Regions from separate parts of the Streptomyces sp. NPDC048612 genome, predicted to be linked through region 2. Evidence: predicted binding sites of a transcription regulator. Region 2 holds the regulator's gene; the other holds the start of a gene.

Region 1 (10,327 bases), on a different contig from region 2:
GCGCTCCTGGAAGGATGCCCGCCCGCACCCGGCCGGACCGGCACTCCTTACCCCCGGTAAACCCGTGGCCCGCCCGGCGCGGATGCGGCGGCGGGCGCCCGCCCGACGGGCCGCGGCCGCCGCCTCCGGCAGACTTCCGGGCATGCACATCGCACTCGCCACCGAGCCCGGCGATCCCCAACGCCCAAACGAGGACTACGCATCGGTAGCGCTGCCCGCTTCCGGTCAGGGCGGCGCCCTCGTCCTGCTGGACGGCGTGACACCCCCGGAGGGGGACGTCGGCTGCGCCCATGGGGTGCCCTGGTTCACCGCGCGGCTCGGGGGCGCAATGCTGGAACTGTCGGTTTCACACCGGGATATGACGCTCACTGAGGCGCTCGCCGCGGCCATCTCCCGGACGGCCGACGGCCACCGGGAGGCCTGTGACCTTTCTCACGTCCGTACTCCACAGGCAACCGTGATCGCCGCACGGTGGTCCGGGGAAACCGTCGAGCACCTCGTCCTGTCCGACTCGGTGCTCCTCCTGGAGCGGGCGGACGGCTCGGTGGAGCCGGTGCGCGACTCCCGGCTGGACGAACTGCCGCCCGCGGTCCGGGAGCTGCGGGCGGCCGTACGGGCGCTGCCCCGTGGTTCGGCGGAACGGGCCGCGGCGGGCCGGGAGTACGTCCGGGCGGTCGAGGCGCTGCGCAACGCGGAGGGCGGCTTCTTCACCGCGGCCGCCGACCCGGCGGTGGCCGCCCGCGCGGTGACCGGCAGCACCCTGCGCAGCGGCCTGCGCTCGCTGACCGCGCTCAGCGACGGCGCCGGGCGCTGGGTCGAGGTCTTCCGGGAGGGCTCCTGGGCGGACTGTGCGGCCCTGGTGTCCGGGCAGGGCCCGCAGGCGCTGATCGACCGGGTACGGGCCGCGGAGGCGGCGGACCCGGCGGGCACGGCGTTTCCGCGCGGCAAGGCGCGGGACGACGCGGCGGTGATTTTTGTGGCGCCGTGACAACCACGGACAGGCGGGGCATGTTTTCCCGCCGCGGGGGAACGGCCGCGCGGCGGTGCGCATCCGGTGACGGCCACCGCACCTGCGGGCAGGGGGATTTCCGCGGGACCCGGACGCCGTCAGGGGGCGGAGCCCGGGCCGTACTACAGCCCGGTTATCCCTCCTCGCCCTCCTTGTCCGCGTTCAGCCGGTGCAGCAGCCGGGCGAGTTCGGCGACCTCGCCGCGGTCCCAGGAGGCGAGGCGGCGGGCGTACCGGGCGCGGCGGCCGGTGCGGACGCGGGTGAAGCGCTCCCGGCCCTCGTCGGTGAGGCGCACCAGGACCGCGCGGCCGTCCGCCGGGTCCGGTTCGCGGGCGATGAGTCCGAGCTGCTCCAGGGCGTGCAGCTGACGGCTCATCGTGGCCTTGCCGACCCCGAAGTAGCCGGCGAGGTCGGTGGCGCGCTGGGCGCCGGCGTCCGCCAGCCGTACGAGGAGGCCGTACGCGGCGGGCTCCAGGTCGGGGTGCACCTCGCGTGCCAGTTCGCCGGACGAGGCACGGGCCCGGCGGAGGAACACCGCCAATTCACGTTCCAGGGCGAGGAACACGTGATCCACACCCGTCGGCTCGCCGGCCGCCGTCGTCCCGTCGGCTCCGGTGTCGTGCACGTCAGCGCCCATTCCCGCGTTTCCTCACCTGAAAGTTTCCGCCCTCGGCGGCCGAAGCCGCAGCTCGGCCAGTATTTCGCAGGATTAGACCAACGGCAGCCCGCCGCCCCTCTTCTGCCCCCTCGGTCTACGCGCGTATCGTCAGGTATGGCATGGCCATACCAAACGGCCGGGGTATCCGCCGCGGCGTCGTGCGCCCCGCCTCTCCGTGTCGGCACGCCGGTGCCATGCCTCAGCTCCTCCCCCCTCAGGTCATCCCACCGAGATCTTCGGAGGCACGTATGTCCGTGCTCAGATCCGGCTCCCCCCACCGCCCCGCACGCTCCCTCGCGACCGTGGCCGGGGTCCTGCTCGCCCTCGTCTCCCTCCTCCTCGGCCTGCCCGGCACCGCCGGCGCCGCGGCCGCACCGCGCGCACCGGAACCCACCCACCCCGGACAGGACTGGGCCGGTTCCCAGATCGCCCGGCACGAGGGCACGGCGGGCGGCGCACCGCCGGCCGCCCCGCTCGCGTCCGTCGAAGGCGTGGACGTCAGCAGCCACAACGGCAACGTCGCCTGGTCGACCCTCTGGAACAGCGGTGTCCGCTTCGCCTATGTCAAGGCGACGGAGTCCACCAGCTACACCAACCCGTACTTCGCGCAGCAGTACAACGGCTCGTACAACTCCGGGATGATCCGCGGCGCGTACCACTTCGCCACCCCCAACACCTCCAGCGGCGCCGCCCAGGCCAGGTACTTCGCCGACCACGGCGGCGGCTGGTCCAAGGACGGCAGGACACTGCCCGGGGCGCTCGACATGGAGTACAACCCCTACGGCGCGACCTGTTACGGGATGAGCGCGGCCGGGCTGGTCAACTGGATGAAGGACTGGTTCGCCACCTACAAGGCGCGCACCGGCCGGGACGCCGTCCTCTACACCTCCACCAACTGGTGGAAGCAGTGCACCGGCAACTCCGCGGCCTTCGGCTCCGTCAACCCCCTGTGGATACCCCGCTACGGCTCCTCGGCCGGCGAACTCCCGGCCGGCTGGGGCTTCCACACCATCTGGCAGTACACCTCCTCCGGCCCGACGGTCGGTGACCACAACCGCTTCAACGGCGCGATGGACCGGCTCCGGGCGCTGGCGAACGGCTAGCAGTCCCCGCAGACGCGACGACCGGCCCGGCTCCTCCGTGGGAGCCGGACCGGCCGTCGTGGCCGTCACACCGCGACCGGTACCTCCGGGGCGGCGCCGTTCGACGCGGGTGTCAGGGCGAGTTCCAGCACCTGGCGGACGTCGGCGACCGGGTGGACCTCCAGGGCTTCGAGGATCTCGGCCGGGACGTCGTCCAGGTCCGGTTCGTTGCGCTTCGGGATGATGACGGTGCCGATACCGGCCCGGTGCGCCGCCAGCAGCTTCTGCTTGACGCCACCGATCGGCAGCACCCGCCCGGTCAGCGAGACCTCACCGGTCATCGCCACGTCCGGCCGGACCTGCCGGCCCGACAGCAGCGAGGCCAGTGCGGTCGTCATCGTCACGCCCGCGCTCGGCCCGTCCTTGGGGACCGCACCCGCCGGTACGTGCAGATGCACACCGCGCTCCTTCAGGTCGGCGACCGGCAGCTCCAGTTCGGCGCCGTGGGAGCGCAGGAACGACAGCGCGATGTGCGCGGACTCCTTCATCACGTCGCCGAGCTGGCCGGTCAGCTGGAGCCCGGACGCCCCGGTTTCCGGATCGGCGAGCGAGGCCTCCACGTAGAGCACATCGCCACCGGCGCCGGTGACCGCGAGACCGGTGACCACGCCGGGCACCGCGGTGCGCCGCTCGGCCGGGTCCTGGGCCGACTCCGGGGTGTGGTGCGGCCGCCCGATCAGCGGACGCAGCTCCTCCGCACCCACCGCGAACGGCAGCTCCCGCTCCCCCAGTTCGTGCTGGGCCGCGACCTTGCGCAGCAGCCTGGCGACCGCGCGTTCCAGATTCCGCACGCCCGCCTCGCGGGTGTACTCCCCCGCCAGCTTGCGCAGCGCCTCGTCCGCCAGGGTCACCTCGCCGGGCTCCAGACCGGCCCGCTCCAGCTGGCGCGGCAGCAGATGGTCCCGGGCGATGACCACCTTCTCGTCCTCCGTGTAGCCGTCCAGCCGGACCAGCTCCATACGGTCGAGCAGCGGCTCGGGGATGGCTTCGAGGACATTGGCGGTGGCCAGGAAGACCACGTCGCTGAGGTCGAGTTCGACCTCCAGGTAGTGGTCGCGGAAGGTGTGGTTCTGCGCCGGGTCCAGGACCTCCAGGAGGGCGGCGGCCGGGTCGCCCCGGAAGTCGGAGCCGACCTTGTCGATCTCGTCGAGCAGCACCACCGGGTTCATCGTCCCGGCCTCCTTGACGGCCCGGACGACCCGGCCGGGCAGCGCCCCGACGTAGGTACGGCGGTGCCCCCGGATCTCCGCCTCGTCGCGGACGCCGCCGAGGGCGACCCGGACGAACTTCCGGCCCATGGCACGGGCGACGGATTCCCCGAGCGAGGTCTTGCCGACGCCGGGCGGGCCGACCAGCGCCAGCACCGCGCCCCCGCGGCGCCCGCCGACCAGTCCGAGGCCGCGTTCGGCCCGCCGCTTGCGGACGGCCAGGTATTCGGTGATCCGCTCCTTGACGTCCTCCAGGCCCGCGTGGTCGGCGTCCAGGACCTCCTTGGCGCCGGCGATGTCGTAGGCGTCCTCGGTCCGTTCGTTCCAGGGCAGTTCGAGGACGGTGTCCAGCCAGGTGCGTATCCAGGAGCCCTCGGGGCTCTGGTCGCTGGACCGCTCCAGCTTGTCGACCTCCTTGAGGGCGGCCTTGCGGACCTCCTCGGGCAGGTCGGCGGCCTCGACCCGGGCGCGGTAGTCGTCGCCCTCGTCCTCCGGGTCGCCGTTGAGCCCGGCCAGCTCCTTGCGGACCGCCTCCAGCTGCCGCCGCAGCAGGAACTCCCGCTGCTGCTTGTCGACGCCTTCCTGGACGTCCTTGGCGATGGACTCGGCGACGTCCTGCTCGGCGAGGTGCTCGCGCAGCGTCTCGGTGGCGTACTTCAGGCGTGCGACCGGATCGGTGGTCTCCAGCAGCCGGACCTTCTGTTCGGTGGTCAGGAACGGCGAGTAGCCGGAGTTGTCGGCGAGCGCCGGCACGTCCTCGATCTGCTGGACGCGGTCGACGACCTGCCAGGCACCGCGCTTGCGCAGCCAGCTGGTGGCCAGCGCCTTGTACTCCGTGACGAGTTCGGCCACCGAGCCGGGCAGAGGGTCGGGGACCGTCTCCTCGACGGTCGTGCCCTCCACCCAGAGCGCGGCCCCGGGCCCGGTCGTGCCGGACCCGATCCGCACCCGGCCCAGACCTCGGATCAGCGCGCCGGGATCACCGTCGGACAGCCGCCCGACCTGCTCTATCCGTCCGAGCGTGCCGAACGCCGCGTACTCCCCGTCGATGCGGGGCACAAGCAGCACCCGCGGTTTGTTACCCGAGGAGGCGGCGGCCTGAGCGGCCTCCACCGCTGCCCGTACGTCCGCGTCGGACAGGTCCAGGGGCACCACCATGCCAGGGAGCACGACCTCGTCATCGAGAGGCAGCACGGGCAGAGTGAGCGATGTGGACGTCGAAGCCATGATCTCCCCTTCGGCAAGCAAGTTGAGCTGTACTCACTCAATGCAGCCGGGGTGAGAGATGTTCCCCCGGGGACGTTCGCTGTGAGCGATCGGGGAGGGCGGGGGATGGGGCGCAGGGAGAAGGGGGTGTGGGAAGGGGTGCCGGCGGCGGGCCGGGGGCCGACGGGCGTGACCGGCGGGCCTGGGGCGCGCGGCGGTACGACTGGGCCGGGGCGCGCGGCGGTACGGCTTGTGCGCGGCGGGGCGCTGCGGTGTGGCTGGGCCCGGAGGGGGCACGGCGGTACGGCCGGCCCCGGGAGTGCGGCTTGGGCCCGGCGGGCGCGCGGCGGTACGGCTGGCCCCGGTGGGCACTCGGCGTTCACCCACCGTCCAGTGGCGGGACCGATCGTCCCGCCATCACCACTACCCCCAGTGGGCGGGGCGGCTCAGGTTCCGCGGCAGTACGGTCGCGGCGTCGCCCTTGGCCGCGTTGAGCTGTGACTGGGTGAGGAAGAGCGCCCCGGTGAGGTCGGCGCCGGAGAGGTCGGCGGCACGCAGGTCGGCACCGATCAGGTCCGCCGTACGGAGATCGGCGCCCTTCAGGTCGGCGGCGATCAGATAAGCCCCACGGAGATTGGCGCCCCGGAGGTTCGCACCCCGCAGGCGCGCCCCCATGAGGTCGGCGCCCCGCCGCTCCTTCTTCCGGCCCGGGACGCCGGCCCGGACGAGTTCGCTGGTGCGCAGCAGCAGGGCGTTGACCTCACCCCGATGGGCGGGCACATCCAGCTCCGTGAGCTCCTCGGCGCTGCCGCGGGTGAGGCGTTCGGTCTTCTCCAGGGCGGCACGCAGCTCGGCGTGGACCGGGCCGGCCGCCGGGCGGGTCAGCGCCTCGGCCAGGTACCAGAGGAGTTCGTGCAGCTGCCGCATGACGGGGAAGACGTCGAACATCCGCCGGGCGGACTCCGGTGCCTGCCGCCAGTCCTGTCCGCCGAAGGTGACCTGGGAGACCTTCTGGCCGGCGCCGAAGCAGTCGAAGACGGTGCAGCCGGTGAAGCCGCGCGGGCGCAGGTCGCGGTGGATGCCGCAGCGGAAGTCGGACTCCAGGTTGGGGCAGGGCGTGCCGGCGTCCTTGTCGATCGCGAAGTCCGCCGAGGCCGCGAACGGCAGCGCGACACAGCACAGTCCGAAGCAGCTGCCGCAGTCGGACTGCAGGCCGAGATCCTCGACGTCCGGGGTCGAGGGCGTGCGCTCTGAGGACACGGGGCGGGTACTCCTACGGCCGGCGGGCACCACAGGAGGCCGTGCCCGGAAGGGAACCCCATTCTCCCAGCCGCCGGGAGGACCGCCGCGCCGGGAGGGCCGCCGCGCCCGCCGGTCGGCTCACCACTCCCGGCCACCACCGCGTCGGGCACCCGGCGTTGTCAGTGGTCGCCCCTAACCTCGGGTGTATGAGCATGATCGGAGAGTACGCACGTGTCACTCCCGCCGAACTCGACCGCGCCCTGGGCGATCCCGAGTGGGCGCTGAAGCTGGTCTGCGGACGGATGGAGGCGGAGGCCGCGACGGCCCCGGAGCCCGCGGCGGCGCGCTGCCTGGACGTCGACAAGGTCTGGGACGCCCTCGGATTCCTGCTGCGCCGCAGGGACTTCCCGGTGGACATCGTCCACGGCGAGCAGGCCGTCCCCGACGCCGACGACTGGGGCTACGGTCCACCCCGCTACCTCACCCCCGAGCAGGTACGGAGCGCCGCCGAGGCACTGGCCGGGATATCCGCCGAGAGCCTGACGGCCGGCGTCGCCCCGGCGGACCTCGCCGCGGCGCGGGTCTATCCGCTGGTCATCTGGGAGCGGGGCGAGCCACTCGACTACGTCCGCGAGTACTACGAGCTGTTGCGGCCGTTCCTCCGCGCCGCGGCGGACGAAGGGGACGCCGTGCTCCTCTGGCTGGGCTAGGACTCGCCGTTCGGGATCACCGGACGGACCCGAGAGGCTCCAGTCGTGGCACGCCCTGAAGGTCACATACGAGCGGGGCAAACAGGGGTGACCCACCCACCAGCCGCCCCCGACGGGTGCGTTCACCGGACCGTCCGACATACTCGTGCCGCATGAACGAGCCATGGGAAACAGCCCTCATTGTCGGCCTTTTCCTTTTTATCGCCGCCTTCTTCGGATTGTTCATCTGGGTCTGGCGGTACGTGAACAAAAGGGATAACCGCAGCCCCCAACAGCTGGAAGAGCTTCTCCAGTTGGTGGAGAGCCGGGGGTGGAGCCACACCGCTTGGGCCCCCGGCGAGGGAGACCGCTACTGCGGGGGAGAGCCGCTCCCAGGGAGCGGCACCAACATCCCCATTTCGGACCAGATCGTCGGCGAATTCCGGGGTCGCGCCATCTGCTGCTTCGAATACAGCACGCAGGGCATGGACGTGGACGGTGCGAACGCGGCACAGCGCTCCACCGTGTTCGCCGTGACGTCGGCGATGTCCGTACCTCGCATGGTCGTCAAACGGCCGCAGGCGCTGGACAAGGCGAACGCACGCCTGGGTGCCCTGTTCGGAGGTGACAAGGTGATAGAGCTCGGCGATCCCGAATTCGACGAGAAATTTCGCGTGATCGCCAATGACGAAAAGGTCGCGCGCACAGTCCTGGCCGGCCCCTTGGCGCGGTTCCTCATGACCGACCCCCGCGCCAAGGACCACCCTCTCCGTTTCCAGGGAAACGATCTGCTCACCTGGCACCGGGGACGACTCCGGGCGGAACAGATCGAGCAGAAGCTGAACTATCTGTGCGACGTCCTGGACCACCAGCCGGCGCAGGTGTAACACACACCCTGAAGGACAGGCGCTCACGAGTGAGTCCCCGCGGATATGGACCGCGGGGACTCACTCGTGAGCGCCGATGTGCGGAGGACTTACGCCGTGTCAGGGCCCGCCGGACGAATGGACCGGACGAACTCCTCGAAGTCGTCCGCGACCTGATCCAGCTGGGACTGCTTGGCCGTCAATGCCAGCTCGATCACCGCATGCTTGGACGGGTCCTGAGCATCGTTCATGAGCAGGTAGACCTGGCTTTGGACCAACTCCACGGGCATCCCGCGCAAGGTGGTGGAGATGCGCAGCGTCTGGGTCAGCGCAGGCACTTCCTGGGTGCCCCCCTGGGCCTGCGTGGCGACGCTCACCGTCGCCCCCTCGCGCAGCCGCTGGACCGACTCGTGCGCGAGTGTGAGCAGGTTGGCTTCGTCCTGGACTTTACCCGCGATCGTGATATTCGCGGTGAACTTGTCCTGCGACTCGGAGTGAAGTGCGATGAAAGCCACTCCGGGAGCACCCACCTCATCGGGGGGTGCCGGCTGCCAGCCCTCCGGCAGTGAAAACTCAATCTTTACCGGCAGCGTGGTCGCCATCGTGGATCAACTCCCTAGTGTGCGAAATGCGAGGCCAGTGTCATCCGAAGGGATTGATGGACTCCAGTCCGTCACCCATTGCGTCGAGGCCGTCACCCACCTTGTCCCCTATGTCGCTGAACGAGTCCGCGACCTTTTGCGGGTCGATCTCGGCCTGGAAACCAACCTTGCCCCCGAGTCCGAGTCCGACGCCCACATCAGCGCCGATGACGAACTTCCCGTCCTTCATGCCGGCATCCGCATGTGCCGCAGCTCCAGCTCCGGCCCACCCTTCAGCAGTGGCGCCGGCCCCGATACCGGCCACGTCCGCGTGGGCACTCGCAGTCGCCTTGGCGCCCGCGAACGCCTCGGCGCCCGCGTGCACTCCATCCTTGCCCACGGATGTGTTCACTTGCGCCTCGGCACCGGCAAAGGCCGTGGCATCCGCCTTGGCAGCGGCCATGCCGTACTCGACGCCGCCCTCCGCGGAGGCCTGCGCCAGGTACGCCTTACCGCCGGCTCCGACCTGGAGTTTGCCGTCGGTCACGGACGCAGCCGCTGTACCCTCCGCCCCGAGAAGCTTGACGCCGGCTTTCCCGGAGACCTTCCCGTCGTCTCCGAACTGCGACTCGCCTTCGGCCTCTTTCTCCCAGGCATTCACCTCGGCCTTCCGCTCCCACAGCTTGACCTCGGAGGCTCGGGGTTTCTTGGCATTGGGATCTTCGGGGCCCGCCGCGCCGAAGTACTTCTTCTTGCTATTCGGCCTGTCCGTCAGTGGACTGGATTCGTGGAGTTCCCTGAGGCTGGCGCTGCTCTTTCCCGATTCCTTTTGCTGCTCGGCAGTCTTGCCCGCCCGTTGCAGCCAGGACGGTGCGTCGGAAGCGCCGCCGGCTGCGTCCTTGAGCTTCCCCGCAGCCGAATCAGCTTCGTCCCGCACATGCTGTCGGGCAGTCCGCAGGATCAGCTGGGCCTGGCTTTCATCGCCGCCGTCCCACAGCTCGATTGCCTCCCGAGCCTTCCCCTGCGCCGCGCTCAACGCCGTGGCGTAACTGCTGACTGCCGCGGCCGCGTCGGACAGCGCATCGGAAGCGTAGAGCCAGTTCTTCTTCTCGCCGGAAAGCTTTTCCCAGAACTGGTCGCTGGCCGCACCGTTCCAGCCGGATATTCGTACGGCGCCGAGCCCGTTTGCGACGGTCTCGAATTTTCCGGATTGTTTCTTCAGAGCCCGCGCGACGCCCTCGACGTCCCCTGCATCGCCCGGGATGAGCCCCTTGGGGTCCTTGGTTTCGCCCAACTCTTCGGTCATGCCCGTCCCCCGTTGTTACAGTCCCGAACCGTTCTTGTGCTGATCGATGTACTTCATGTAGTCGCCGGTATGGGCTTCGTTCTGCTCATAGGTGTCCGCTTGGCTCTTCAGCTTGTCCGAGATATCGCCCGTGCGGTCCCCGAGAACGAGATAGGCCACTTCCCATGTCTCACAGAAAGCTTCGAACTTGTCGGCGAGAATCTTGTCGCCCTGATCGGAACCATCGAATTCGTCATTCAGCGCCCCGAAATCAACCCCCTTGGCCGGGTCAAGGCATTTCAGTACATCCGAAGCCCCAGCCCTGAGCTCATCCGGATCGGCTTTAAAGCCGTCGCCGCTATTGGGCACTCTCGAACCATCCCTAGTGAACACGCGCTCATGACAGGTAAGTTGGCACTGTCGTCCGGCGAATCTATCACC
Region 2 (10,327 bases):
ACCAAGCTCATCGAGCGCAACACCACGATCCCGACCAAGCGGTCCGAGATCTTCACGACGGCCGAGGACAACCAGCCGTCCGTGCAGATCCAGGTCTACCAGGGCGAGCGCGAGATCGCGGCGTACAACAAGAAGCTCGGGATGTTCGAGCTGACCGGTCTGCCGCCGGCGCCCCGCGGGGTCCCGCAGATCGAGGTCTCCTTCGACATCGACGCCAACGGCATCATGCACGTGACCGCGAAGGACCTGGGCACGGGCAAGGAGCAGAAGATGACCGTCACCGGCGGCTCCTCGCTGCCGAAGGACGAGGTCGACCGGATGCGCCAGGAGGCCGAGAAGTACGCGGACGAGGACCACGCCCGCCGCGAGGCCGCCGAGTCCCGCAACCAGGGCGAGCAGCTCGTCTACCAGACCGAGAAGTTCCTCAAGGACAACGAGGAGAAGGTTCCCGGCGAGGTCAAGACCGAGGTCGAGGAGGCCCTCACCGAGCTGAAGGAGAAGCTCAAGGGTGAGGACACCGCGGAGATCCGCACCGCCACCGAGAAGGTCGCGGCCGTCTCCCAGAAGCTCGGCCAGGCCATGTACGCCGACGCCCAGGGTGCGGCCGGTGCCGAAAGCGCCGCCGGTGCCGAGGGCGCCGAGCAGGCCAAGGCCGAGGACGACGTCGTGGACGCCGAGATCGTCGACGACGAGAAGCCCAAGAAGGACGGTGCCGCGTGACGGAGGAGACCCCGGGCTTCGACGAGAAGCCCGACGTCCCTTCCGACGCCGCTCCCGAAGACGCGGCGCAGGCCGAGTCCGCCGACAAGGCGGGCTCGGCCCCGGCCGGGGACGTAACGGACGTAGCGCTCCAGGCGCAGCTGGACCAGGTGCGTACGGCGCTCAACGAGCGCACGACGGACCTCCAGCGACTGCAGGCCGAGTACCAGAACTACCGCCGTCGGGTGGAGAGGGACCGGGTCACGGTCAAGGAGATCGCCGCGGCGAACCTCCTGTCCGAGCTCCTGCCCACCCTCGACGACGTCGGCCGTGCCCGTGAGCACGGCGAACTGGTCGGCGGCTTCAAGTCGGTGGCCGAATCGCTGGAGACCGTGGTCGCCAAGCTGGGTCTGCAGCAGTTCGGCAAGGAGGGCGAGCCCTTCGACCCGACGATCCACGAGGCGCTGATGCACTCGTACGCACCGGATGTCACCGAGACGACGTGCGTGGCGATCCTGCAGCCCGGGTATCGCATCGGTGAACGAACGATCCGCCCCGCGCGGGTCGCCGTGGCCGAACCGCAGCCCGGTGCCCAGGGCGCCAAGTCCGCCTCCGACGAGGACGCCAAGGCCTCGGACGAGGAGAGCGGTGGCCCGGACGAGGGCTGACGTGAGGACAGAATCGAAAACCGCGCGGAAGGAGGGACGTCGGGGATGAGCACCAAGGACTTCGTCGAGAAGGACTACTACAAGGTCCTCGGCGTCCCGAAGGACGCCACGGAAGCGGAGATCAAGAAGGCGTACCGGAAGCTCGCCCGCGAGTACCACCCGGACGCCAACAAGGGCGACGCCAAGGCCGAGGAGCGCTTCAAGGAGATCTCCGAGGCGAACGACGTCCTGGGCGACAGCAAACGCCGCAAGGAGTACGACGAGGCGCGCACGCTGTTCGGCAACGGCGGATACCGGCCGGGGCCGGGCGGCGGCGGCAACTTCAACTTCGACCTGGGCGACCTCTTCGGGGGCTCGCAGGGCCAGGCCGGCGGTGGCGGCGGCTTCGGCGGCGGTCTCGGGGACGTCTTCGGCGGCCTGTTCAACCGCGGCGGGGCCGGGGCCCGTACCCACGCGCGCCGTGGCCAGGACATCGAGTCCGAGGTGACGCTCAGCTTCACCGAGGCGGTCGACGGGGCCACGGTCCCGCTGCGGATGTCCAGCCAGGCGCCGTGCAAGGCGTGTTCCGGCACCGGCGACAAGAACGGGACGCCGCGGGTCTGCCCGACCTGCGTCGGCACCGGTCAGGTCAGCCGGGGCGCGGGCGGCGGCTTCTCGCTCACCGACCCGTGCGCCGACTGCAAGGGCCGGGGCCTGATCGCCCAGGACGCCTGTGAGGTCTGCAAGGGCAGCGGGCGGGCCACCAGTGCCCGCACGATGCAGGTGCGCATCCCCGCGGGCGTCTCCGACGGGCAGCGCATCCGGCTGCGCGGCAAGGGCGCCCCGGGCGAGCAGGGCGGCCCGGCGGGCGACCTGTACGTGGTCGTGCATGTCGACGCCCACCCGGTCTTCGGCCGCAAGGGCGACAACCTCACCGTCACGGTGCCGGTCACCTTCCCGGAGGCCGCGCTCGGCGGCGAGGTCAAGGTGCCGACCCTGGGCGGTCCGCCGGTGACGCTGAAGCTGCCGGCCGGCACCCCCAACGGCCGCACCATGCGGGCGCGTGGCAAGGGGGCGACCCGCAAGGACGGCACCCGCGGTGATCTGCTGGTCACCATCGAGGTGCTGGTCCCCAGCGACCTCGGCGACAAGGCGAAGGAGTCGCTGGAGGCCTATCGCGAGGCGACCGCGGGTGCGGACCCGCGGGCGGAGCTGTTCCAGGCTGCGAAGGGAGCTTGAGATGGACGGCCGGGGCGGGCAGCGTCGTAACCCCTATGAACTGACCGACGAGTCGCCGGTGTACGTCATCTCCGTCGCGGCTCAGCTCTCCGGCCTGCATCCGCAGACCCTCCGGCAGTACGACCGCCTGGGGCTGGTCTCGCCCGACCGCACGGCCGGGCGGGGCCGCCGCTATTCGGCCCGGGACATCGAACTGCTCCGTACGGTGCAGCAGTTGTCCCAGGACGAGGGCATCAACCTCGCCGGCATCAAGCGCATCATCGAACTGGAGAACCAGGTCGCGGCCCTGCAGCAGCGGGTCATCGAGCTGCAGGGCGCCCTCGAGGGCGCGGCCAGCGCGATGCAGCAGCGGGAAGCGGCGGTGCACGCCTCCTACCGGCGCGATCTGGTGCCGTATCAGGACGTGCAGCAGACCAGCGCGCTGGTGGTCTGGCGCCCCAAGCGGCCGGAGTGACGGCCGCGGCCGGGCTGCCGGTATCCGCGGTATGAGCTGACGAAGGGCCGGGGTGACCCGGCCCTTCTCGCGTCTTCGCGCCCGCCCCGCGCCCGTTCAGCAGCCGTTGTATCCCGCCGTCGGCATCGACAGCCGCCGGTGCACCTGTGACTTCCTCTCCAGGGTGTAGACCGGCTCGTCGAGGTCGGCGGTCTCCAGGCGGACACCGGCCGCGGCGCACCGCGCGGTGAACTCGTCCGCGCCGGCGATGGCGGTCTCCAGCGCCCGGCGATTGGGCGCCACGAACACGTCGACCAGGCCCTCCTCGACGTCACGCCACAGCGCGCCGTGGTCGGCGCGCAGCCGGTGCAGGCTGAGCCGGCAGGTCAGGTGGTAGTCACGGGCCGCCGCCCACTGCTTGCACATGTCGTGCTGGCTGCGGTCATCGACCAGGAACGGGTCCTCGTCGAGCTCGGACAGCGGCAGCAGGCAGGCGATCGCCGTGACTCGGACCGAGTTCATCGTGCCCTCCGGGGCGTGGCGACTGTGGGGGCGACGATACCCCCGCGAGCGGCCCGTGGAGGAGGGGCTGTACCGGGCGGCGAGGCATAGCCGCAGGCGTGGCAGATCTTCCAGCCGTCCTGATTGACCGCGAGCGGGCCGCCGCAGCGCGGGCAGAGCTCGGCGCGGGGGCGCGGCGGGGTGCCGGACGGACGGCGCGGAACGGTCGTCACGGTGCTCACTGCCGACGCCATACGGCCTCCCGCTGCTGTCTTTTGCCGGGGACAGGTCCGATGTCGTCCGTCATTGCGCGGAGCTGTTCGGTTCCCGTCGCTCTTGAGTACCAGGTGCGTGGCCCGGAGCGGAGCCGGAGGGACCGTTTCCGGCCAGGGGGCCGGAGGAGGCGCGCAAGAGGGGGGAGCGGGGGCTCGGGCCGGCGCTCAGGCCCGGCCCATCGCCCGGGTCACGGCGATCTCGATCATGACGCGGTCGGGGTTGGGCGTCGGGGTCCGGCCGTACCGCTCGGCGTACCTGCGCACCGCGTCGGCCACCGACTCGGCGTCCGTCCGCACCCGGGCCCGGCCCTCCAGCGTCGCCCAGCGTCCCCTGTCGACCTGGCACACGGCGACGGTGGCGCCGTCCGTCCCGGCGGCGAGGACGTTCTTGACCTTGGTGCTGTCCTTGCGGGTGATGATCCGCGCGATCCGCTGCCCGGCGTCGTAGGTGACGCCTACGGGAACCACATGGGGCGTCCCGTCCGTACGCAGCGTGGTGAGCGTCGGCATCAGATACTCGCCCCAGAAGGCGAGGTACTCCGGGCTGAGGGCGCTGAGGTCGTGGGCCATGGGGGCCAGCGTAGTTCGGGGCCCGGGGCTCAGAGGAAGTCGGCGGTCTCCAGGTCGAAGGAGAAGGGGGCGGGGAGGGGGAGGGGTTTGCCGAAGGGGGCGATGTGGGTGTTGAGGTAGTCCTCGCCCTCCGGCTCGCTGAACAGTGTGACCGCCGACTTGTCACGGTCGACCAGGAGATAGAGCGGAATGCCGGCGCGGGCGTAGCCATGGCGCTTGGCAACACGGTCCTTGTAGGGCTTGCTCGACGTCACCTCGGCGACCATGGCAACGCCGTCGCTGGGCATCCAGGGAGGGGCGCCGCGGAAGAGGCGCAGCGCGCGCGGGGCGATAGTGGCGTCGGGGATCACGTGGTCCGCGGGCCGGCCCGCCGCGTGGGAGAGGACGAGTCCCTTGTGCCCCGAGAATTGCATCGCGGTCGCAGACGACTGCATCACCTGCTCGAAGACGAGGCTCAGGTAGTCCTCGTGGTCGCCATCCGGCGGCGGTGTCACAGCGATCTCCCCCTCGATCAGCTCGGCCCGGAAACCCGTCGGGGTCTCCAGCGCCAGAAAGCCTTCCAGGAGGATGTCGTCCTGCGTGGGCATCGGCTCGTGTGCCATAGCCGTCATGCTGCACCTCCTTGTGGTCGAAGGCCAGTGTTGCCGGGTGGTGTGGGCCGTGACGGCGCGTTGGGCGGGATTCCCTCGCACGAGTGAGCGAGGGTGGGGTGGGCGGGTCTCCCGAAACAACATTGAGTGGAATAGACTCAACTTATCGCACGTTGGTATGTGCAGGATGAGGGCCGGAGTGGGTCCGGACCGGGCACTGTGGCCGTGCAGGACGAGACGAGGAGGATCGCGAGGACGTGGACGCCGAGCTGACCAACAAGAGCCGGGAGGCGCTGAGCGCCGCCAATGAGCGGGCGATCGCCGCCGGGCATGCGGACATGACGTCCGCGCACCTGCTGCTCGCGCTGCTGGCCGGGCAGGACAACGAGAACATCATGGACCTGCTGGCCGCCGTCGAGGCGGACGCCGCCGCGCTCCGCAACGGCGCCGAGCGCCAGCTGGCCGCGCTGCCCAGCGTGCAGGGCTCGACGGTCGCCCCGCCGCAGCCGGACCGCGATCTGCTCGCCGCCATCGCGGACGCCACTCAGCGCGCCAAGGAGCTGGGCGACGCCTATGTCTCCACCGAGCACCTCCTCATCGGCATCGCCGCCAAGGGCGGGCGCACCGGTGAGCTGCTGGGGCAGCAGGGTGCGTCCGCCAAGAAGCTGCTGGCCGCCTTCGAGGCCAGCCGTGGCGGGCAGCGGGTGACCAACGCCGACCCGGAGGGCACGTACAAGGCCCTGGAGAAGTTCGGCACGGACTTCACCGCGGCCGCCCGGGAGGGCAAGCTCGACCCGGTCATCGGCCGGGACCACGAGATCCGCCGGGTGGTGCAGGTGCTGTCCCGCCGCACCAAGAACAACCCGGTGCTGATCGGCGAGCCCGGTGTCGGCAAGACCGCCGTCGTCGAGGGGCTGGCGCAGCGGATCGTCAAGGGCGACGTCCCCGAGTCGCTGCGCAACAAGCGGCTGGTCGCGCTGGACCTGGGCGCGATGGTCGCGGGGGCCAAGTACCGCGGCGAGTTCGAGGAGCGGCTGAAGACCGTCCTGGCGGAGATCAAGTCCAGCGAGGGCCAGATCATCACCTTCATCGACGAGCTGCACACGGTCGTCGGCGCGGGCGCCGGCGGCGACTCGTCCATGGACGCCGGCAACATGCTCAAGCCGATGCTGGCCCGTGGTGAGCTGCGGATGGTCGGCGCGACCACCCTCGACGAGTACCGCGAGCGGATCGAGAAGGACCCGGCGCTGGAGCGGCGCTTCCAGCAGGTGCTGGTCGCCGAGCCGACCGTCGAGGACACCGTGGCGATCCTGCGCGGGCTCAAGGGCCGCTACGAGGCCCACCACAAGGTGCAGATCGCGGACTCCGCGCTGGTCGCCGCCGCCTCCCTCTCCGACCGGTACATCACCTCCCGGTTCCTGCCCGACAAGGCCATCGACCTGGTCGACGAGGCTGCCTCCCGCCTCCGTATGGAGATCGACTCCTCGCCTGTGGAGATCGACGAGCTCCAGCGCGCCGTGGACCGGCTCAAGATGGAGGAGCTGGCGCTGCGCAACGAGACCGACGCCGGCTCCGTCCAGCGCCTGGAGAAGCTGCGCAAGGACCTCGCCGACAAGGAGGAGGAGCTGCGCGGCCTGACCGCCCGCTGGGAGAAGGAGAAGCAGAGCCTCAACCGCGTCGGCGCGCTCAAGGAGAAGCTCGACGAGCTGCGCGGCCAGGCGGAGCGCGCCCAGCGCGACGGTGACTTCGACAGCGCCTCCAAGCTGCTCTACGGCGAGATCCCGGGGGTCGAGCGGGAGCTGGAGGAGGCGGCCGCCGCCGAGGCCGAGCAGGAGGCGTCCAAGGAGTCCATGGTCAAGGAGGAGGTCGGTCCTGACGACATCGCGGATGTGGTCGGCGCCTGGACCGGTATCCCGGCCGGCCGTCTCCTGGAGGGCGAGACCCAGAAGCTGCTGCGGATGGAGGAGGAGCTGGGCAAGCGGCTGATCGGCCAGACCGAGGCCGTCCGCTCCGTCTCCGACGCCGTGCGCCGCACCCGCGCCGGGATCGCCGACCCGGACCGCCCCACCGGCTCCTTCCTCTTCCTCGGCCCGACCGGCGTCGGCAAGACCGAGCTGGCCAAGGCGCTCGCCGACTTCCTCTTCGACGACGAGCGGGCGATGGTCCGGATCGACATGTCGGAGTACAGCGAGAAGCACAGCGTGGCGCGGCTGGTCGGTGCGCCGCCCGGCTACGTCGGCTACGAGGAGGGCGGCCAGCTCACGGAGGCGGTCCGCCGCCGCCCGTACTCCGTCGTCCTGCTGGACGAGGTGGAGAAGGCCCATCACGAGGTCTTCGACATCCTGCTGCAGGTCCTCGACGACGGCCGGCTCACGGACGGCCAGGGCCGCACCGTCGACTTCCGCAACACCATCCTCATCCTGACCTCCAACCTCGGGTCGAACTTCCTGATGGACCCGCTGCTCAAGGAGGACCAGAAGCGGGAGAAGGTGCTGGAGACGGTCCGTGCGTCCTTCCGTCCCGAGTTCCTCAACCGGCTCGACGACGTGGTGGTCTTCCACCCGCTCGGCACGGACCAGCTGCAGCGGATCGCCCGTATCCAGCTCGCCCACCTCCAGCGCCGCCTCGGCGACCGCCGGCTGACGCTGGACGTCACCGACCGCGCCCTGACCTGGCTCGCCTGGCTCGGCCAGGAGCCGGTCGTCGACGCCCCCGCCCCCGACATGTCCTACGGCGCCCGCCCGCTGCGCCGTCTGGTCCAGACGGCCATCGGCGACCAGCTCGCCCGCGCCATCCTGTCCGGCGAGGTGCTGGACGGGGACACCGTCCGGGTCGACGTGGACGGCGACGGGCTGTCGGTGGAGACGGAGGGACGGTCCGCGGGGTGACCGGCGGGGGCGGAGCGCCCGGGGCCGCGGCCCCGGCACACGTCCGGCCCGACGATCGTTGCCCCGGGCGACGCCTTGCCCGCATCCGCTCCGTCCGGGTTGCCACGACGGGGCGGATGTGGGGGAGGATGGCAGGGACCATACGAAGGGAATTCCACGGTGAGCATCGACCCGTCCTCGATTCCGAATTTCGGGGGCCAGCCCGAACCCGAGCCGTCGGGGCCTGATGGTCCCGTCGTGCCAGACCAGGACCTGGTCAAGCAGCTCCTCGACCAGATGGAGCTGAAGTACGTAGTCGACGAGGAGGGTGACCTCGCCGCCCCGTGGGAGCAGTTCCGCACGTACTTCATGTTCCGGGGCGAGGAGGAGCAGCAGATCTTCTCCGTCCGCACGTTCTATGACCGTCCGCACGGCATCGACGAGAAGTCGAAGCTGCTGGAGGCGATCGACGACTGGAACCGCCGGACGCTGTGGCCCAAGGCCTACACCCACACCCACGACGACGGCACGGTCCGTCTGATCGGTGAGGCATCGATGCTGATCGGCACCGGCGTCTCGCTCGAACACTTCGTGTCGAGCACGGTCAGCTGGGTCCGCGCCTCCATCGAGTTCGACAAGTGGATCGTCGAGCAGCTCGGCCTGGAGGCCGAGATCGAAGGCGACTCCGACGAGAAGCCGGGTGACGACGAGGCCTGAGCCCCGTCCGTCCCACACCCACCCCGCTGCACGGGCCCCGAAGCCGAACGGCTTCGGGGCCCGTGTGCGTTTGCGGCGGGGCAGTCGGCGGGGGCGCCACTCCGGCTCTGTGCGCCACTCCACTTCCTCCTGGCTTGATCATTTTCAGCCGCGCGTGGAACCGTTCTCGGTACATCACTCGTCCGTATGCCTGGAGTTGAGCGGACGCGGAGCCAAGGGGGAGGCCGGCGGTGTCCATCGAACTGCCAGGTGAAGTCATCTGGATCATGGACCTGATGGGCCTGGAATGGCCCGACATCGACGAGGACGAACTGCGGGCGTGGGGCGGCCATGTGCGGGAATTCGGCCAGGGGCTCGCGGAGGGTCCGCCCAGCACCACACGGTCCTGACCAATTGCTGTGAAGTGCTGGCCACGGCGCTGGAGGCAGCGGCCGTCGGCGTGGTCGTGGCCAAGGGCGTGGTCATCGCCCAACTGGTCATCACCGCAGTCGAGATCGCGGCGGCGGCCGCCGCGACCGTGGCGACGCTCGGCCTCGCCGCGGCCGCCGAGGCGGCAGCCATCGAGATCGGCAAACGCATCATCAGAGAGGTCATCCAGGAGATCGAGGACGTCCTCATCGCCGAACTGGTCTCCATGGCCATCGAGCCCTTCCAGGCCGAGATCGAGAAAGCCGTATCCGGCCTTGTCTTCAAGGGCGTGGACGCGGCGCTGGGTGCTGCGGGGGGTGCGGCATGAGCAAGGGGTTCAAGGCCCACCCTGACAATCTGGCGAAGGCGGCCAAGGACGCCCATGGTCACGCGGAGAAAGTAGAGCGGTTCAGCAGCAACCTGGACGCCAAAACCCGTGGCCGACTGCTCGGCAAGGGCAGGTTCGGCATGGTCGTGGAGAAGGCGGTCCGCCCGATCATCGATTCCATGATCACGGACATGTCCAAGTCGATGGCCAAGGGGCACCGGTCGATCGGCCACGGGCTGGACATCACCAGGAAGAACATCAACGACGCCGAAGAGGCGATACGCAAGAATATGCGGCGCCACCAGGACGACCGGGATGCGGTTCACCTGAAGATCGGCGACCGGGTGCTCGACGAGGACGACCTGCGGGACGGGTACAAGAAGCAGGTCGGTGAGCGCGTCGATGACCTCCGCAAGCAGGGGCACGGGCCGCAAAGGCACCTGGACCCGACCGATGAGATGTTGAAGGAGCGGCTGGGGATGCCTGCGAAGGTCCTTGACGGGGGAAATAACCACGTTCAGGACGATCACGGTAAGCCGAAATACCACCGGCTGGAAGGTGGTTATGTGCAGTCCACGGAAAAGGTGGACCCGGCGCACGGGCCCGATGCCAGGCAACGGCTGGGTGAAGATGCCTACCTGGATGCGGAGGACCCCACCAAAAAGCATAAGTGTGACGCCTTCTCCACCGCATTCGGCTCTGGAGAGGATGAGGCATTCATGCACGCCGAACGCTACAGCAGGAGTTTGCTGGACCCCGCCGACCCGGGGCGGCAAACTTTCCGATTCATGCCTGAGGATGCCTGGGGCCCCGAAGGGAACCACCACGAGAAATTCCGCGGTTTCTACATAGATCCGGATCGTCCCATGACGGGTGAAGCCGTAAACTATAAGCCGGTGGATTTTCGCGGGGCGAATCTATTTGCCTTTTATGAACCGGATGGCATGGGCGGGCACAAGCTGAAGACGATGTTCCCTGAGCCCAAGAAGGAGAGGAACGCATGAGCTTTCCGGATGCTGTTATTCCTCATTATGCTTCGGATCAGAAGGTGGC

Evidence for each region. Region 2 encodes HspR, which represses chaperone genes until heat shock. Its sites were predicted from a motif close to TTGAGNNNNNNNNNCTCAA; they were not measured.
Region 1: the regulator HspR is predicted to act here: its motif matches at 5,267-5,285, upstream of lon (endopeptidase La).

The regions. Positions count from the first base shown of each region.
Region 1 covers NZ_JBICVV010000013.1:72,668-82,994, forward strand. The annotation lists gene ACGFN2_RS20945 (hypothetical protein) at 143-988, shown strand; gene ACGFN2_RS20950 (MarR family transcriptional regulator) at 1,143-1,646, opposite strand; gene ACGFN2_RS20955 (lysozyme) at 1,916-2,770, shown strand; gene lon (endopeptidase La) at 2,836-5,244, opposite strand; gene ACGFN2_RS20965 (pentapeptide repeat-containing protein) at 5,647-6,483, opposite strand; gene ACGFN2_RS20970 (YfbM family protein) at 6,672-7,175, shown strand; gene ACGFN2_RS20975 (hypothetical protein) at 7,328-8,041, shown strand; gene ACGFN2_RS20980 (hypothetical protein) at 8,131-8,622, opposite strand; gene ACGFN2_RS20985 (putative T7SS-secreted protein) at 8,663-9,907, opposite strand; gene ACGFN2_RS20990 (hypothetical protein) at 9,923-10,255, opposite strand.
Region 2 covers NZ_JBICVV010000012.1:92,529-102,855, reverse strand. The annotation lists gene dnaK (molecular chaperone DnaK) at 1-720, shown strand, start outside; gene grpE (nucleotide exchange factor GrpE) at 717-1,367, shown strand; gene dnaJ (molecular chaperone DnaJ) at 1,413-2,585, shown strand; gene ACGFN2_RS20010 (heat shock protein transcriptional repressor HspR) at 2,587-3,039, shown strand; gene ACGFN2_RS20005 (hypothetical protein) at 3,136-3,540, opposite strand; gene ACGFN2_RS20000 (NADH pyrophosphatase zinc ribbon domain-containing protein) at 3,537-3,773, opposite strand; gene ACGFN2_RS19995 (pyridoxamine 5'-phosphate oxidase family protein) at 3,960-4,364, opposite strand; gene ACGFN2_RS19990 (Uma2 family endonuclease) at 4,394-4,966, opposite strand; gene clpB (ATP-dependent chaperone ClpB) at 5,212-7,842, shown strand; gene ACGFN2_RS19980 (YbjN domain-containing protein) at 8,002-8,538, shown strand; gene ACGFN2_RS19975 (hypothetical protein) at 8,769-8,927, shown strand; gene ACGFN2_RS19970 (hypothetical protein) at 8,942-9,274, shown strand; gene ACGFN2_RS19965 (hypothetical protein) at 9,271-10,278, shown strand; gene ACGFN2_RS19960 (hypothetical protein) at 10,275-10,327, shown strand, end outside.